DNA from 3 places in the Leucobacter sp. gxy201 genome. Region 3 is predicted to be linked to each of the others. Evidence: predicted binding sites of a transcription regulator. Region 3 holds the regulator's gene; each other region holds the start of a gene.
What was found. Region 3 encodes HrcA, which represses chaperone genes, less so after heat shock. Its sites were predicted from a motif close to TTNGCACTCGNNNNNNNCGAGTGCNAA; they were not measured.

Region 1 (6,272 bases), on a different contig from region 3:
GATGATCGCATCGCTCGGCGCGCAGCTCGTGGCGGCCGGCCACGCGCCGTCATCGCTCGGCTTCGGCGCCGACTCGACGCTGCCGGTCACCGAGATCCAGGTCGCCTAGACCCGTCGCCTGCTCGACTCGTCGACTGCAGGCTGCCCGCCCTGCCGCCTGCCCGCCCTGCCGGCTGTTTACCCCGCCCGAACTTCGGCTCTCACCCGTATTTCGGATCGCATCCCCGGTTCTCATCCGAAATACGGGTGAGAGCCGAAGTTCGGGCGCAGGTGTCCGTCAGCAGCGCTCGGCGAGGAGCGCGACGTGGCGCTCGCCCTCGCGGGTGAGGAACAGCGTCGCGCTCCGCGATCCCTGCAGCTTCAGACGCGACCGCAGCTGCGCAGGGTCGACGTCGGCGCCCCGCTTCTTGATCTCCAGGCGACCGATTTCGCGCGCGGCGAGCGCCTTGCGCAGCTGCTTCTCCTTCGCCGGCAGCCGCTCGAGCACGCGAAAGGCGGCGGCGAACGGCGTCGGGACGAGCTCGTCGCCCGTGAGATAGGCGATGCGCGCGCTGACCATGCCCGCCCCCAGCTGCTCGGCGAGCAGCCCGATGAGGCGCGCGCGGATGACGGCGCCGTCGGGCTCGTAGAGGAACTCGCCGAGGCCGCGCGCCTCGGCATCGGGAGTGTCGGCCGAAGCGGTGAGCTCGTGCACGTGGTCATCGCCATCGCGGCCCGAGCGGTGCACGAGCGCCGCGCGACCGATGCCGGGTCGCGCGGCGGCGCCGAACCACAGCCCCATCTCGACGAGCTGCCCGTCGCTCGACACCCACTGCGCCTCGGCGTTCTCGGGGATGAGGTCGCGGTCGAGCCCCGGGCCGAGCTTCACCCCGGTCGGCATCCGGTCGCCGTGCGAGAAGGCGAAGCCGAGCGAGGGGGAGTAGTCCCCGTGCGAAGCGAGGCGTCTCGTATCCCGATGCCCGGCCGTGCGTCGGGCGGGGTCGAGGAAGGCGCCGTCGACGCCGTGCGCGAGCGGCAGCGCCTCCGCGTCGCCCACCCGCACCTCGGCGTCGCAGCCGACCGCCCGCAGGTTGTGCGCCGCCAGTCGTGCCGTGAACGGGTCGAGCTCGACCGGGGCGGGAGTGAGACCCGCGCCTGCGATCGCGAGCGACTCGGCTCCGATGCCGCAGCCCAGGTCGGCGACCGATGCGCAACCCGCGCGCGCGAAGCGAGCCGCATGCAGCGCCGCGATCGGCGCGCGGGTCGCCTGTTCGAGCCCCGCGGGCGTGAAGAGCAGCCGCGAGGCGAGTGCGCCGAACTTCGCCCGCGCGCGGCGCCGCAGGTCGGCCTGCGTGAGCAGTGCCGAGACCTCGTCGGGTTCTGCTCCCGCGCGCCGCAGTGCGGCGCCGACGGCGGAGGGGTCGCTGCCGCCCGCGATCTCGGCCTCGACGCCCCGGAGGCGTTCCGCGCCGTCCGGGGCGAGCAGGGCCCGCCAGCCGGGCGGCCCGTCGGGGCCGTCTGCGCGCGTCATGCTCGGGTGCGGGGCGGGTCAGTATGCGTAGGAATCGTCCCAGGCGCCTTCCATGCCCGAGATGGCGGCGCCCATCGTGCCGAGCATGATGAAGATGAAGCCGATGTAGAAGATGAAGAACAGCGCGACCATGGCGAGCGAGGCGTAGCCGATGATGGTGCCGGTGAGGGCGAGGCCGCGGCCGGCGTCGCCGTTGCGCTTGATCTGGCTGAGGGCCATGTGCCCGAAGACGATCGCGGCGATCGGCGACAGGAAGGCGAGCACGATGGAGACGAGCGCGAAGGCATTGGTCGCGGCGAGCGTCGTGGCGCCGGCAGGAGCGGTGGCGGGCGGCGCGGGGAGCGGGGCGACGTAGGGGGCGGGTTCCGAGCCCGCGACGACGGCCTCGGGGAACTGCGCCGAGGGGAGCTGCATGTCGGGCAGCGGGACCGTGGGCTGTGCGGACGTGGGCTGCGGGGTGTCGGGGGTCGTCATGGTTTCCTCGATTCCGGTCGGCCGAGCAGGCGCGCTCAGGCGTCGCCGTCGATTATTCCACACCGCCGTTTCGCGCCGCCGTTCTCGAGGCGGGCGGCCGCAGGGCGGCGGCGGCCGTTCGCTGAGCGCGATCCCCGGCCGAATCATTGGCACTCACCTTGCGAGAGTGCCAGCGACGGCCATAGACTTTGCTGCAGAGCCCGACCGAAGTGGTGGGGCGCGAGAGTCACCTTGTCATCAGAAAGAGGTCAACCGTGTCGGTAGCCATCAAGCCGCTCGAAGATCGTATCGTCATCAAGCAGGTCGAGGCGGAGCAGACCACCGCTTCGGGTCTCGTGATCCCGGACAGTGCGAAGGAGAAGCCCCAGGAGGGCGAGGTCGTCGCAGTCGGCCCCGGCCGCGTCTCGGACAGCGGCACCCGCATCCCCGTCGACGTTGCCGTCGGCGACATCGTGATCTACTCGAAGTTCGGCGGCACCGAGGTCAAGGCCGGCGGCCAGGACTACCTCGTGCTCTCGAGCCGCGACATCCTCGCGGTCATCGAGCGCTGAGCGCTCACCGAGCACTCGCCCTGAGGGCGCGCACCGCGCCCGGGCATCAGCAGGAGCCCGTCGGGATCATCCCGGCGGGCTCCTGCGCGTTCGCAGGCGGGTTCGCGGAAGCGTTCCCGGTGCGCGATCCATCCCCGCCCGCGCCCTAGACTGGTGCGGATGAGCAGCACACGCACCGGCCTGGCCTTCGGCATCGGGGCGTACGCCTTCTGGGGCGCCTTCCCCTTCTACTTCACCCTCATCGCGGTCGTGAACCCGCTCGAGGTGGTGCCGTGGCGGGTCGCCACCACCTTCGCCGTCTGCATCGTCGCGGTGACCGTGCTGCGCAGATGGCGCCTCGTCCGGGCGATCCTGCGCACCCCGAAGCAGTTCGGCTGGTTCGCGCTGTCTTCGCTCATGCTCTACGCCAACTGGCAGATCTTCATCATCGGCGTCATCACCGGCCACGTCATCGAGACCGCGCTCGGCTACTTCATCAACCCGCTCTTCACGATCGTGCTCGGCGTCATCTTCCTGAAGGAGCGCCTCAGCCGCCTGCAGTGGACCGCGGTCGCGATCGCGGCGGTGAGCGTGCTCGTCTCGGCGATCGCCTACGGCTCGTTCCCCTGGATCGCGCTCGGCCTCGCGTTCTCGTTCGGCATGTACGGGCTGCTGCGCAAACGCACGGGCGAGGTCGACGGCATCACCGGCCTCATGATCGAGACCCTCGCCTCCGCGCCGATCGCAGTCGTCCAGCTCGTGCTGGTCGGCGTCTTCGCGGGGCTCACCGGCCTCTCGCACGGCACCGGCATCACGGTGCTGCTGATGCTGAGCGGCGTGATGACCGCGATCCCGCTCGTGCTCTTCGGCGAGGCCGCCAGGCGGCTGCCCCTGTCGACGCTCGGCTTCATCCAGTTCCTCACCCCGATCATCAACTTCCTCTACGGCTACTTCGTGCTGCACGAGGAGATGACCTTCGGGCGCTGGGCCGGCTTCCTCGGCGTCTGGTGCGCGCTCGCGATCCTCGTGTTCGACATGGTCAGAACGGGGCGGCGGCAGGCCGCGGTCTTCCGGGAATAGGGCGTTCGCCCGAGGCGCAGCCGTTCCGAGGCCGCACCCGCCGCGATCCCTTACACTGAATAGTGGTACGGCGGCCGCCCGCATCAGTCGACCCCGCGCCCCCAGGCCCAGCCACAACATAGATGAGGTTTTATGGAACAGCGTGACCCCTTCGCGTTCACCGGTCTGACTTATGATGACGTGCTGCTGCTCCCCGCGCACACGGACGTCATTCCGAGCGAGGCGGATACGTCGACCCAGCTCACCAAACGCATCCGCCTCGGCATCCCGCTCATCTCGGCGGCGATGGACACCGTGACCGAGACCCGCATGGCCGTTGCGCTCGCGCGCCAGGGCGGCATGGGCATCCTGCACCGCAACCTGTCGATCCAGGATCAGGCCGAGATGGTCGACCGGGTCAAGCGCAGCGAAGCGGGCATGATCACGAACCCCGTCACCACCACGATCGACGCGACGGTCGCCGAGGTCGACGCGCTCTGCGGCGAGTACCGCGTATCGGGTCTGCCCGTCGTCGACCAGAACGGCACGCTGCTCGGCATCATCACCAACCGCGACATGCGGTTCATCGCCCCCAGGGATCGCGCGAACGTGCGTGTCGAGGACGCTATGACGCGCATGCCGCTCATCACTGCGCCGACCGGCATCTCGCGCGCCGACGCCGCGGCGATCTTCAGCAAGCACAAGATCGAGAAGCTGCCCCTCGTCGATGACGCGGGCAAGCTCACCGGTCTCATCACGGTCAAGGACTTCGACAAGGAGGAGGAGTACCCGAACTCGGCGAAGGACGATGCGGGGCGCCTGCTCGTCGGTGCCGCGGTCGGCTTCTTCGGTGACGCGTGGAAGCGCGCGGGCGCCCTCGTCGACGCGGGCGTCGACGTCATCATCGTCGACACCGCCAACGGCGACAGCCGCGGCGTGCTCGAGATCATCGCGAAGATCAAGGCCGACCCCGCATTCGCGCGTGTCGACGTCATCGGCGGCAACGTCGCGACCTATGCCGGTTCGAAGGCGCTCGTCGAGGCCGGGGCCGACGCGGTCAAGGTCGGCGTCGGCCCCGGCTCGATCTGCACCACCCGCGTCATCGCCGGCGTCGGCGTGCCGCAGGTGACCGCGGTCTACGAGGCGGCCAAGGCGGCGACGCCGGCGGGCGTTCCGGTGATCGCCGACGGCGGTCTGCAGTACTCGGGCGACGTGGCGAAGGCCCTCGTCGCCGGCGCATCCTCGGTGATGATGGGGTCGCTCCTCGCGGGCACCGACGAGAGCCCGGGCGAGCTCGTGCTGCTCGGCGGCAAGCAGTACAAGAACTACCGCGGCATGGGGTCGCTGGGCGCCCTCCAGACGCGCGGCGAGCGCACCTCATACTCGAAGGATCGCTACTTCCAGGCCGACGTGCCGAGCGATGAGAAGCTCATCGCCGAGGGCATCGAGGGCCAGGTCGCCTACCGCGGCTCGGTCGGCACGGTGGTGCACCAGATGGTCGGCGGGTTGCGCCAGTCGATGTTCTACGTCGGTTCGCGCTCCATCGACGAGCTCAAGGAGCGCGGCGAGTTCGTGCGCATCACCTCCGCCGGGCTCAAGGAATCGCACCCCCACGACGTGCAGATGGTCGTCGAGGCGCCCAACTACCGGCGCTAGATACGGCACTTCCCGGAAGGGGGCGGAGCGGCTTGAACTGCTCCGCCCCCTTCCGCCGTCTGTCAGGAGCGAGCGGATAGACTGGCAGGGTGAGCAACGAGATCGAGATCGGGCGGGGCAAACGCGCCCGCCGCGTGTACACCTTCGATGAGATCGGCATCGTGCCGACCCGTCGCACCCGCGACCCCGAGCTGGTATCGACCTCCTGGTCGATCGACGCGTTCCATTTCGGGCTGCCGGTGCTCGGCGCCCCGATGGATTCGGTGATGTCGCCCGCGACGGCGATCGAGCTCGGCCGTCTCGGCGGTCTCGGCGTGCTGAACCTCGAAGGCCTGTGGACCCGGCACGAGAACCCCGAGGCGCTGCTCGAAGAGCTCTCGACGATCACCGATGAAGTCGCCGCGGTCAAGCGCATGCGCGAGATGTACGCCGCGCCGATCCGCGCCGAGCTCATCACCGCGCGGCTCGGCGAGATCCGCGAAGCCGGCGTCACGGTGGCCGGGGCGCTCTCGCCCCACCGCACCGCGCAGTTCACCGAGACCGTGGTGAACGCCGGCGTCGATCTGTTCGTCATCCGCGGCAACACCGTCTCTGCAGAGCACGTGTCGGTCGAGGGGCGCGAGCCGCTCAACCTGAAGCAGTTCATCTACGAGCTCGACGTGCCCGTCATCGTCGGCGGGGCGGCGACCTACCAGTCGGCGCTGCACCTCATGCGCACGGGCGCTGCGGGCGTGCTCGTCGGTTTCGGCGGCGGCGCATCGTCGACGACCCGCGCGACGCTCGGCATCCGCGCACCGATGGCCAGCGCGATCGCCGATGTGGCGGGCGCGCGCTCCGACTATCTCGACGAGTCGGGCGGCCGCTACGTGCACGTCATCGCCGACGGCGGTCTCGGCAGCTCCGGCGACCTCATCAAGGCGATCGCCTGCGGTGCCGACGCCGTCATGCTCGGCACGGCGCTCGCCAAGGCGTCTGACGCTCCGGGGCGCGGCTGGCACTGGGGCCAGGAGGCCCACCACGAGGATCTGCCGCGCGGCAAGCGC
Region 2 (6,272 bases), on a different contig from region 3:
AGCATCGGCCCCGCTCCGGGCTGGCCGGCGGCCGTGTCTGAGATGCTCGTGACGCTCTCGATGCGTTGACCGAGCGCGTCGGCGTAGTCGTCGGCGATAGCTCGTGCCGCGGCGACAGCGGCCTTACACATGCTGCGCTCGCTCTCCCGTCGGGTCGCTTCAGTCAGGGTCCAGTCGACGCTCGCCGTCAGCCCGGCTTCGGCGAACTCGGTGACGAGCGCGCCGACGAGCGACAGGTTCGACAGCTTCACGCGCACGCGGCTCGCGGTGCGGTGCTCGATCACGGTCTGGTTGTTCTTCCCCTCTGCATAGGTCTTGTAGCTCCAAGTACTGATGGGATCGGCGGCATGCCAGGTCGCATCGCCGTTCGCACGCAGCTCCTGCGCCCGCTGCACCGCCCAGTTGTGGTTGCGCGTCGCGATCTCGATGCTCTTGCGCCGGTCGCGCGAAGCTACCGAGATGTTCACGGTGATCGTGGCGCGTTCGGCGAGCAAGTGGGCTTCACCGGTGCCCGTGGCATGGATCGTCGTCATGAAAACACGGTAGCAGTGGACCGCGATGACCGGACACGGTGTTCGCGTCGACACCACCATGCCTCACGCGTCGTCTGCGTCCTGAGTTTCTAGGATGCGCCTGAGGCACACGCCAATGGCCACCGCCGATGACGGGACCGCTCCCGATGCGGCCGGCGCCTGGGTTACCGCTTCAGCAGCGAGGTGGACATAACGGTCCACCGCATACTGCGCGGCTTCCCGCGCCGCTCGCTGTTCATCGCTCCCGGGCTTCGCGTCGACCACGGCACGGCAGGCTTCGAGGGCATCACCGAGGCCCTCCCTCGAACGGTCCCCCTCCGCACTCCTCCCGACGAAATCGGAGAGTGCGCGCACATAAAACTCGCATCGATCGAGCGATGCGAACCGCTCGTCGAGCGACTCGCGCTGGGCGTGATGCCGATGGGCCCGGGGATTGGCCCGTCCACTCCGGCGGGCTTCGTCGAGATCGGCAGCCACCGCATCGCGCGCAACATGGAGGTGCGCGACGGAGGGTCGAAATCTGCCTTCGTCTCCCTCGCCGCGCACGAACAGTTCCGTCCCGCGCAGCGCCTCGGTGATCGCGCGTCTCAGATCCGACAGACGGGCATCGGCCTCGGCGAAGTAGAGCGGCGGCACCGCTACCCACTGCACGACCAGCCCGAGGGCTGCGCCGAACGCCATGGTCACGAGATACGAGACAGAGAAGTCTTCGCCCTCGCGCCCGCTCAGCAGCAGCACGAGCACTCCCGCGATGGGCACCCAGTCGCCTCCGGCGCCGAGCACCTTCAGCCCGCCGAGCGCGACCCCGATGCCCACAACGACGGCGATCGCCGCATACGAGGGCGCCCCCGCATGAACGAGCCCGAGCGCCCCGAGGCCGAGCGCGATACCGAGCGCGAGCCCGATCAGCACCTGCACGCCCGCACGCACCGAATCGAGCACCGTCGCGTAGACGCTGACGAGCGCACCGAGCGGCGCATAGTACGAATACTCGGATTCGGCGAACGGCACGAACGGAGCCAGCACCCACGCGAGCGCGGCGGCGAGCGCGGTCTTCAGCGCGAGCACCCAGCGCGAACGCCGCGCCAAGCGTCGCATTTCCTGCTTCGCGCGCTCGTGCACCGGGCGCGCACGATGCGCGAGCCGCCGCAGCGATAGCCTCATGCGCCCCGAACCCCGGCCGTCTCCATTGCTGCGCCCCTCCCGTTGCCACCTATCCCGCTCGTACGCAGAAACTACGCCGATGCCTCGCCCTGCCACAGGGCCTTGCCGGTCCGTACCGCGCACGCCACAATGCCCGTCACCGAGATCACGAGGGCGACGGGAGCCGATCGGTATCACCGTTTGCCCTCGGCGAACGCATTAGCACTCCCCATGCGCGAGTGCTAATCTAATCTCAAGTTGAGCCACCTAGGCTCAAGTTTTCAGATCAATCCGAAACACAGTCGAAAGGTGATGCAAAATGGCTACGTACAACCCGATCCGCGACATGGAACGCTTCGCCGACGCGCTGCTCGAGGGATCGACCCGAGGCCCGCGCCGCATGCCCATGGACCTCTACCGCGACGGCGACAACTATCTGCTGACGGCCGACATGCCGGGAATGGACCCCGGCTCGGTGGACATCGACATCGACGGGCAGCTGCTCACCATCCGCGCCGAGCGCACGCTGCCGAAGGCCGAGAACGTGAAGTGGATCACCCGCGAACGCACCCCGGGCAGCTTCCTGCGCCAGCTCAACCTGGGCCAGGGCATCGACACCGAGCGCATCACCGCGAACTACGACAACGGTGTGCTCAGCGTCACCATCCCGGTGAGCGAGCGGGCGAAGCCGCGCAAGGTGCAGGTCTCGACCGGTGCCCCGGCGGGCGTCGACTCGTCCGAGGTCGTGGTCTCGGAGGCGTAAACAAACGTCCACGCACATGGGCCTCGGCGGGAGCACTCTCGCCGGGGCCCATTGCTGTTCACGCGACCCCGTCATACGATGAGCATCACCACACCAGGAGGTGCACCGTGGTCGAACTGATTCTCGCCCGTCATGCGAAATCCGACTGGGGCGACCCGGGCATCACCGACCATGATCGCCCGCTCAACCCTCGCGGTCTGCGTGATGCGCCAGCCATGGCCGAGCGCCTCGTCAGGTCCGGCGCCCAGGTGGAACGCATCCTCTCAAGCACGGCGCTCAGAGCCCGAACGACCGCGGCGCAGTTCGGGGAAGCCCTAGGCATCGAGGTCGAGCAGCGCGGCAGCCTCTACCTCGCCTCTGACGATGAACTCTTCGAGCAGGCGGCAGCAGCCGGCGACTCGTCGGTGATGATCGTCGCCCATGACCCGGGTCTCACGGAGCTCGCGTTCCGACTTTCGGGCGGGGGCATTCCGCATATGCCGACGTGCGCCGTCGCCCGCTTCACCTGGGACGTAGATTCATGGAGCGACGTCGGAGACCGCAGCCCGGATCGCTGGTCGTTCGACTCGCCGAGAGGCGGATCAGTGAACACCTGAAGGCATCGACCTCTTCGGGTTCATCACTTCCCCACTTACTCCTACGCCGCGCCACGTCGGTCGAGCAGCACCGTCCGCGCGTACGTCGAAGCAGGGAGGTGGTGTGACTCCGCATCCTGCTGCAGCTCCTCAAACTCGGCCTCAGTCAGTCGCACTTGCAGCACGCGCAGTCTATTCGGGCGGCGGGGATGACTATCCGGATTTCGCACAGAATCGGGGTTCGCCTCGATCTCGACACTTTCTTCTTCCAACAGTCTGCGAAGCTTCTCATCCATCATTCGCCCTTCTCACGTTACCGGATACCACCAGGGCACCCCAGCCTGTTCAAGCCACACAGTTGATCCTCAACTGATCTGAATGGTCAGGGCCACTCCAACAAGCCCAGCAATTCGACCAGCTGACCTGAACGTGTAGTGCACTGTAGTACAGGGGCAAATGGTTGTCAGCAATCATCGAGTGACTTCGCCAGCCCTCGTCTACTGCGCCGCGCTGCGCCGAATCAGCGCCAAGCCTTCAGCCTCTCCAAGAATCGAAATACCGTAAGCGTGAGCCTTCTTCGCTTTGCCCGACTGAGTATACGGATCGGCGGCGATAACGAGAGCAGTCTTCTTTGTCACGTTGTTGGCCACCAGGAAACCGGAGGAAATGATCTCGGTCTCGATCGTCACCCGATCTACGGTCATTTCACCGGTGAGCACAACGATTGCAGAGGCGGGAAGCGCTTCAGCCAGCTGAGGACCCGTAAGTGATGACGCCAAGCCTGCATTGCTGGTCTTGGATCCATGGAGTGCCGCCTTCACAGAATCGCCATCTATCCCTAGCAGCCCCGCCAGCTGTTCAATGTCAGCCTTTTCGTCGGCGGTCAACACGCCGTCAGCCCACGCTGCTCGCACCACATCTTCGAAATGTCCCCGGTGCAATGACCCGAGCGTCACTCCGTCAAGACCGAGTGAGCGCGCAGTTTCCACGAGTGCATCAACTTCTGTCGCATCAAGTACACGGTCAGCAAGCGCACTCTCGAGCAGCCGCGCATACTCTTCAGTTTCGGGCTGAGTCGGAGCCTGGGTGCCGAGCGCATGGAGGACATCCTTCATTGACGCCGAATCTGCAGAGATAGGAGCCGGCGCGGGCTGCTCGGGAGTCTGACCGCGTTGCTTTCCGTTCACGTCGCATGGCACGTACTCAGGCCACACCACGGTTTCGGCCTGATCCAAATGCGTGCGCCAATACGCAGAATCTGGCGCCATCTGAATGAGTGCGCTCAACACGAATGAGGTAACCATGGCATCGCCAAACGCGCTATGTTCAGGTCGCTCCTCGAGCCCGACAAACTTGAAAACCTCCGCCGCGTTGATTCCGAGGTGCGCTGCCACATCGCCCAGCTTGTAGGACCGCGGCGGGTTCGATTTGAGCAGGCCCTTCGCTGCCTGAACGGTATCAATCGCTACGAACTCGGGCACATCGAACCCTTCACGTTCGAGCTCAGCGGCAAGGAACCGCAAATCAAACGAGACGTTATGGCCGACGATGACTCGCCCCTCGAGCATTTTCAGAAGCGACGGAGCCACTTGGTCAAACGTAGGTGCATCGAAGACATCTCGCGCACTCAACCCATGAACACTCGTCGGCCCGACATCTCTCTGGGGGTTGACAATGGTTTCAAGCCCGTCATTGAGCTGCAGAGATGGGCTCATATACACGGCACCGACTTCCACGACTCGATCACCGCGTTTTGGTGCCAAGCCCGTGGTCTCGAAATCAAGAATTACAAAGCCGCGCGACAAGAGTCAGCCCTCCTCTGAAAGTGCCTATGCTGAGCAAGATACCAGTGTTTATGATTCGTACTCATTGCATTGCTTATGCAAACGTTCGGGGCTGCCGCCGGTACTCAGAACAGCTCGCAGGCACGTGCGCCTATGGGTCAGGAAGAACTCATGCCAGCCAAAGCGGAATGAAGGGCCGGCAGCCACCTCTCGAGCGCGGCAACGGCATCGCGCCCGGCCCGGTTCGCGCCGACGGTCGACTGTGACGGCCCGTAGCCGATGAGGTGCACGCGCCGATCGGCCGCGACCTGCGTGCCCCGCACTTCGATGCCGCCGCGCTCATTGCACAGGTGCAGCGGGTCGAGGTGCGACAGCGCGGGCCTGAACCCGGTCGCCCACAGGATCGCGTCGACCGAGGTGAACGAGCCGTCGGCCTCGCGCACGCCGTGCGGCTCGATCGCGGTGAACATGGGGCGGCGTACGAGCGCACCGCGATCCCTCGCCGCTCGCGCGTACGGCGTCCACGCGAGCTCGGTGTACGACACGACGCTGCGCGGCGGGTTGCCGGCCTCGGCATCGGCAGTCACCTTCTCGATGGTCTCGCGCCCCTCGACCTCGGGGCTGAAGTCGCCGTCGCGGAACACGGGCTCGCGCCGGGTGTACCAGGCGACCGTCGCGACCCGCGAGATCTCCTCGAGCAGTTGCAGCGCCGAGATGCCGCCGCCCACGACGGCCACCCGCTGCCCCGCGAATTCGTCGAGCGACACGTACTGCTGCGTGTGCAGTTGCCGGCCGAGAAAGGTCTCGGCGCCGGGATACTCGGGCATGAGCGGGTTCGTCCAGGTGCCGGTCGCGTTGATGATCGCGCTCGCGCGCCACGGGCCGATGCTGGTCTCGATCGACAGAGATCCCGGAGCATCGCCGCCCCGCTCCCTTGCCGGGTCATCGCGCACTGCGAGCACGTCGACGGGCCGCACGATCGGCAGCCGCATCTCGCGCTCGAAGGCGGCGAAGTACGCGGGCACCGCCTCGCGGCTCGGCGTCGCCGGGTCGACTTCGGTCTGCCTGAAGCCGGGCAGGTCGAAGATGTGGTTGACGGTCGCCATGGTGAGCGACTGCCACCGGTGCTGCCAGGCGCCGCCGGGCGCGCTCTCTGCGTCGAAGATCACGAAAGAGCGGCGCGGATCGGCTCCCGCTTCGAGCGCACTCGTGTAGCCGCGGCGCTGCAGGTGGTACCCGGCGGAGAGCCCGGCCTGACCGGCCCCGATCACGACGACGGCCGCCTCGCGCGCTGCCTCACGGGGCGTGCCATCGGGACTGCGCATGGGTCGACCTCTCGTCGGGTTCGTGGAGCGCGCCGGGTTCGTGGAGCCCGCCGGGTTCGTCGGGATGCACGTGCTCGCGCACCCGCTGCTGCAGGCGTTCGGCCGCGGCGGCATCCGGTGGAACATCGGCGCCGTGCGGCGTATTCCGG
Region 3 (6,272 bases):
TCTTCGACTTCTTCGACCACCTGAAGAGCCGCACGCAGGGCTACGCCTCGCTCGACTACGAGCCGATGGGCGAGCAGGAGGCCGATCTCGTCAAGGTCGACATCCTGCTGCAGGGCGACAAGGTCGATGCGTTCAGCGCGATCGTCCACAAGGACAACGCGTACCACTACGGCACCATGATGACCGAGCGCCTGCGCAAGCTGATCCCGAGGCAGCAGTTCGAGGTGCCGATCCAGGCCGCGATCGGCTCGCGCATCATCGCGCGAGAGAACATCCGCGCCATCCGCAAGGATGTGCTCGCCAAGTGCTACGGCGGCGATATCAGCCGCAAGCGCAAGCTGCTCGAGAAGCAGAAGGAGGGCAAGAAGCGCATGAAGATGGTCGGCCGCGTCGAGGTGCCCCAGGAGGCGTTCATCGCCGCGCTGTCCGGAGATGTGGAGGGCAAGGAGGGGTCGAAGAAATGACGAGCTCGAACCGGGACCACGGCGGGCGGCGCAGCAGTCATGTCGGCATGCCGGCCGCGTACGCTTCGATCGGCGCGACCCGCGACCCCGATCTGCTCCGCTTCCCGCCCGAGGGCAGCACGCCCTACGAGGAGGAGCAGCGGCTCGGCAGCGGCGAGGAGCGCTTTCTCTCGGCGTCGAGCCTGCTCATGACCTGGGGCGCGCAGCGCGGCGCCGGCATGACGGTCGAGGTCGTCGAGCGCGGACCCGATGACGAGTACGAAGGCGTCGAGTTCGACGAGCACGGCGTCGCGCAGGCGGCCGCGCCCCGCGAGGACACCTTCGGGCCCGACGGCGAGCCCTATCTGAATGCGGGTACGAGCGCGGATATCGCGCTGCAGGGCGGGATAGCGCGGCGCGTGCTCATCGTCTACACCGTCGACGAGGAGCGCCGCGTCGGATTCGCCTGGGGCACCGGCGATGAGCTCGGCGCGATCGGCGAGCAGCGCTTCGTCGTGGAGCGCCGCGACGACGACACCGTCTGGGCCGTGGCCCGCGGCTTCCTGACCCCGGCCAAGAACGGCCTGCTGGGCCTCAAGGCGCGCGCCGACCTGCGCGCGGCCATCGACGCCGTCAAACTGCAGATCGGCGCGCTGGCGCCGGGCGCCGCCGCGACCGCGACCGCGGGCGCCTCGACGGGCACGGCGCGAGCGGAGGCCGCCGCGGAGCCCGAGGCGACTGCGCAGCCCGCGGAGACGTCGGATCATTCGGAGGCCGCCGCGGAGCCCGCCGATTCGCACGAGAGCGCGACGGGCGAGTAGCGTGCCGTCGGCTCTGCCCGAGGGCGACCCGGCTCCCGAGACCGGTCTGCTCCCCGCGAGCGCCGCCGTCGGTTCGGCCGAACGCGCGTTCGGGGTCTACGTGCACGTGCCCTACTGCCGCGTACGGTGCGGGTACTGCGACTTCAACACCTACACCGCGACCGAGCTCGCCGGCACGAGCCGCGACGACTACGCGGGCGAAGTGCGCGGCGAGCTCGCGTTCGGCGCCGACGTGCTGCGCCGTTCCGGCGTGGTCGAGCGCCCCGTCAGCACCGTCTTCTTCGGCGGCGGAACGCCGACGCTCCTCCCGGCGACCGACCTCGTCTCCATGCTCGCGGGCATCCGCGACGAGTGGGGGCTCGCACCGGGCGCCGAAGTGACCACCGAGGCCAACCCCGACTCCGTCGACGCGGAGTACCTCGCGGCCCTCGCCGACGCCGGTTTCACGCGGGTGAGCTTCGGCATGCAGTCCGCGGTGCCACACGTGCTCGCCACGCTCGACCGCACGCACACGCCCGAGCGCATCCCGCTCGTGACGAGCTGGGCGAAAGCGGCCGGGCTGCAGGTGAGCGTCGATCTCATCTACGGTACGCCGGGGGAGAGCCTCGCCGATTGGCAACGGTCGATCGATGCGGCCCTCGCGACCGAGCCCGACCACATCTCCGCCTACGCGCTGATCGTCGAGCGCGGCACGAAGCTCGCGGCCCAGATCCGCCGCGGCGAGGTGCCCGAACCCGACGACGATCTGCACGCGGAGATGTACGAGCTGGCCGACGGGCGCTTCGCCGCCGCCGGGTTCTCGTGGTACGAGATCAGCAACTGGTCGCGCAGCCCCGAGACCCGGTCTCGGCACAACCTCTCGTACTGGACGGGCGAGGACTGGTGGGCCGCCGGCCCCGGTTCGCACAGCCACGTCGGCGGCACCCGGTGGTGGAACGTGAAGCATCCGGCGGCGTACGCGCAGCGCATGCACGCCGGCGTCTCGCCCGCGCACGCCCGAGAGGTGCTGAGCGACGAGGCCCGGCGCGAGGAGCGCATCCTCCTCGAGACCCGCATCGCCGACGGCCTGCCGATCGCGGTGCTCGATGCCGACGAGCGGCGGGCCGTGCCGGGGCTCATCGCCGAGGGTCTCATCGACGGTCGCGCCGCGATCGCCGCCGACGGCACCGCGGGCGGGAGGATCGTTCCGACGCTGCGCGGTCGGCTGCTCGCCGATACCGTCGTGCACCGCCTGCTCGCGGGTTGATCGCGGGCGGGCCGCGTAGCGGGTTCGGCACCGACGGTTCCCCGCGGAATCAGCGGAGCGCGAACGCCGACCGCCGGGATCGGCCGCGAACTCCTCGTGCGTTAGACTGGCACTCAGTCATGGCGAGTGCCAAATGCACCCGAGTGCGACGGGCCGGGCGCGGCCGAGGACTTCACCCCGCAGAGGGCCGACCGATGGGAGAGGATGCGCATGAGCGGTGAACGCAACGTCTCCGAACGCAGTCTCGCCGTGCTGCATGCGATCGTGGGCGACTACATCGCGTCGAGCGAGCCCGTCGGGTCGAAGGCCATCGTCGACCGGCACAGCTTCGGCGTGTCGGCGGCCACCATCCGCAACGACATGGCGCTGCTCGAGGAGGACGAGCTGATCGCCCAGACGCACACCTCGTCGGGGCGCGTCCCCACGGACAAGGGGTATCGGCTGTACGTCGACACGCTCGCGAAGATCCGTCCGCTCACAACGGCGCAGCGCGCAGCCATCACGCGGTTCCTCGGCGAATCGAGCGATCTCGACGATGCCATGGTGCGCTCGGTGCGGCTGCTCGCGCAGCTCACGAACCAGGTCGCGGTGGTGCAGTACCCCTCGCTGCGCCGTACGACCATCCGGCACATCGACCTGGTCGTCCTCGGCCAGGACCGGGTGCTCTCGGTACTCATCCTCGGCAGCGGCGTCGTCGAGCAGCAGATGACCCGTCTGCCGGCATCGTTCGTGACCGAGACCTGGGTGCACGGGCTGCGCGACCGGCTGGCCGACGCCATCGTCGGCGCCGACGTCGACGCCGGCATCGCAGCGCTCTCCGCGCTCGGCGACACGATCGCCGAATGGGCGCATCCGCAGGAGACCGACCTCGTCAGGCTGCTGCTCGAGCTCGTGAGCGCGCAGCTGCAGGCGAACCGGAGCGAGAAGATCGTCATCTCGGGCGCCGCGAACCTCTCCCGGCCCGAGGAGTTCTCGGGATCCCTGCACACCGTGCTCGAGGCGATCGAAGAGCAGGTCACCCTGCTGCGGCTCTTCGGCGAGCTCGTGCAGGACGAGCGCGAGGTCTCGGCCTCGATCGGCCGCGAGAACGCCCCGTACGGGCTGCAGGCGACCTCCGTGATCGCGTCGAGCTACGAGAGCGACGGCGCATCGTCGTCGCGGCTCGGAGTGCTCGGCCCGCTGCGCATGGACTACGCGGGGAACATGGCCGCGGTGCGCGCGGTCGCACGATACCTGAACCGTCTGCTCGACGAAGACCATTGACCTCGGCGCGCGGGCAGCGCGCCGCTTGAACACGACACCATCTGCTGAGGAGCGAGAACGTGGCCGATCACTACGAAACGCTGGGAGTCTCTCGTGAGGCGACCCCCGAAGAGATCAAGAAGGCGTACCGCCGCCTCGCGCGCGAGCTGCACCCCGACGTGAACCCGAGCGAGGAGGCGTCCGAGCGCTTCAAGGCGGTCACCCACGCCTACGACGTGCTGAGCGATCCCGAGCAGCGCCAGCGCTACGACGTCGGCGGCGACGCGAACGGCGGCATGGGCGGCTTCGGCGACATCTTCGAGACGTTCTTCGGCGGGGGCGGCTTCGGCGGGGGCCAGCGAGGCCCGCGCTCCCGCTCCGAACGCGGCGACGACGCCATGATCCGCGTCGACGTCGCGCTCGACGAGGTCATCTTCGGCTCGCAGCGCGACATCACCGTCAACACGGCCGTGCTGTGCGACACGTGCCAGGGCAGCTGCTGCCAGCCCGGCACGCACCCCGTCACCTGCGACGTCTGCGGCGGCCAGGGACAGGTGCAGCGCCAGGTGCGCTCGCTGTTCGGCAACGTCGTGACGATGCACCCCTGCGGCAGCTGCCAGGGCTACGGCACCGTCATCGAGCATCCGTGCATCACCTGCGGCGGCAAGGGCCGCGTGCGCGAACGGCGCACGATCCCGGTCGACATCCCCTCCGGCATCGACACGGGCACCCGCCTCCAGATGCGCGGCGGCGGCGAGGTCGGCCCGGGCGGCGGCCCGAACGGCGACCTCTTCATCGAGTTCCGCGTCACCCACCACGACATCTTCAGCCGCGACGGCGACGACTTGCTGTGCACCATGCAGGTGTCGATGACCGACGCCATCCTCGGCGTGCAGTCGAAGCTCGAGGGCCTCGACGGGGAGATCCCCGTCGATATCGAGGCCGGGGTGCAATCGGGCGACATCATCACGGTGCGCGGGCGCGGCATCCAGGGGCTGCGCACGACGAACCGGGGCGACCTCAAGATCGCGGTGCAGGTCGCGACCCCGACGAAGCTCTCGAAGCGGGAGCAGGATCTGGTGCGGCAGCTCGCCGCGCTCCGGAAGGACGACGCGCCGCATCTCGGCGAGTTCCACCAGAGCTTCTTCGGCAAGATCAGGGACCGCTTCTTCCGCTAGGAGGCGAGCGCGAGATGGCCAACCTCTACTACCGCGAAGACCTCGACGACAGTGCCTTCGGCGCCGGCGCGACCGTCGAGGTCGTCGGCGACGAAGCGCGTCACGCCGTGAAGGTCTCGCGCCTGCGCCTCGGAGAGCGGATCTCGGTGGGCAACGGCTCCGGAGCGATCGGCTCGGGCGAGGTGGTGACGCTGGAGCGGGACCGCTTCTCGGTGCGTCTCGACACGGGGCACGCCGCGCCCGCGCCCGCGCAGCGCGTGGTGCTCGTGCAGGCGCTCGCGAAGGGCGACCGCGACGAGCGGGCCGTCGAGCAGGCCACCGAGTTCGGCGTCGACGCGATCGTGCCGTGGGAGGCTTCGCGCTCCGTGTCGCGGTGGGGGGCCGAGAAGGCCGATAAGGGCGTCGCGAAGTGGGCGCGCATCGCCCGCGAGGCCTCGAAGCAGTCGCTCCGCGCCCGCATTCCGGGCATCGACCGGCCCGTAGGTCTGCCGGAGCTCTGCACCCTCGCCGGTGCCGCGGGCACCGAGGTCATCGCGCTGCATCCGCGCAGCGGCGCTCGACTCTCCGAGTGGGCGAACGGCGGCGCGGCGCGCGCCGCGCACGAGATCGTGCTCGTGGTCGGCCCGGAGGGCGGCTTCGCCGACGCCGAACTCGATGCCCTGGAGGCCGCCGGTGCGCGTACGCTCGTGCTCGGCGATACGGTGCTGCGCACCTCGTCGGCGGGCCCCGCCGCCCTCGCGGTGCTGGCTACGGCGCTCGGCCGCTGGTAGAGCCCTCGGCGGCGACGCCGCGCCTCAAGGCGCTTGCGGCGGCAGGTCGTCGAACGGGTCGGTGCACGGGAAGCCCCTGCACGGCAGCAGCGGTGCGCGCGGCGCAGTGCCGGGCGGCGGCGCGAGCAGTTCAGCCGCCCGTTCGGCGTCGACGAACTGGATGCCCTTCGTCGTCATGACGCTGCGACCGACCTCGCACTCCGCATCGTAGGGCGGCTGCTCGTAGTCGAAGGCGCGCAGCGCTTCGACCGAGAACTCTTCCATGAGGGCGTGCGCGGCCCCGCTCCACGAATTCTCCAAGTCGGCTCCGGCAGCGGTCCGAGGGTACTTCTGCACCTCCGATACCGTGGCCGAGGCGATGGTCGGCGACGTCAGCCGGCCCAGCCTGGGGCCGCGCACCACGAGATCGTAGGTGACCCCCGCGATGAGCGGCACCTCGGTGCCCGGGTCGCTCGAGCAGGCGACCCGCTGGCGCGAGACGAACCGGCCGCAGTCGCTGACCTGCTTCGGCACGATCACCCGGCGCTCGCGGATCAGCTTCTTGCCGATCGTGCACGACGACACCTCGCTCG

Region 1: the regulator HrcA is predicted to act here: its motif matches at 2,131-2,157, upstream of groES (co-chaperone GroES).
Region 2: the regulator HrcA is predicted to act here: its motif matches at 1,896-1,922, upstream of NHL51_RS02565 (Hsp20/alpha crystallin family protein).

The regions. Positions count from the first base shown of each region.
Region 1 is NZ_JAMXWS010000001.1:409,448-415,719, forward strand. It holds gene tsaD (tRNA (adenosine(37)-N6)-threonylcarbamoyltransferase complex transferase subunit TsaD) at 1-109, shown strand, start outside; gene NHL51_RS01880 (THUMP-like domain-containing protein) at 278-1,510, opposite strand; gene NHL51_RS01885 (DUF4190 domain-containing protein) at 1,529-1,984, opposite strand; gene groES (co-chaperone GroES) at 2,239-2,535, shown strand; gene rarD (EamA family transporter RarD) at 2,695-3,594, shown strand; gene guaB (IMP dehydrogenase) at 3,727-5,229, shown strand; gene NHL51_RS01905 (GuaB3 family IMP dehydrogenase-related protein) at 5,319-6,272, shown strand, end outside.
Region 2 is NZ_JAMXWS010000001.1:562,169-568,440, reverse strand. It holds gene NHL51_RS02575 (SIMPL domain-containing protein) at 1-533, opposite strand, end outside; gene NHL51_RS02570 (FUSC family protein) at 597-1,655, opposite strand; gene NHL51_RS02565 (Hsp20/alpha crystallin family protein) at 1,996-2,439, shown strand; gene NHL51_RS02560 (SixA phosphatase family protein) at 2,547-3,035, shown strand; gene NHL51_RS02555 (plasmid mobilization protein) at 3,077-3,313, opposite strand; gene NHL51_RS02550 (exonuclease domain-containing protein) at 3,512-4,819, opposite strand; gene NHL51_RS02545 (NAD(P)-binding domain-containing protein) at 4,957-6,123, opposite strand; gene NHL51_RS02540 (hypothetical protein) at 6,122-6,272, shown strand, end outside.
Region 3 is NZ_JAMXWS010000006.1:130,458-136,729, forward strand. It holds gene lepA (translation elongation factor 4) at 1-464, shown strand, start outside; gene NHL51_RS11245 (DUF1990 family protein) at 461-1,264, shown strand; gene hemW (radical SAM family heme chaperone HemW) at 1,266-2,510, shown strand; gene hrcA (heat-inducible transcriptional repressor HrcA) at 2,721-3,773, shown strand; gene dnaJ (molecular chaperone DnaJ) at 3,833-4,930, shown strand; gene NHL51_RS11265 (16S rRNA (uracil(1498)-N(3))-methyltransferase) at 4,945-5,700, shown strand; gene NHL51_RS11270 (hypothetical protein) at 5,725-6,272, opposite strand, start outside.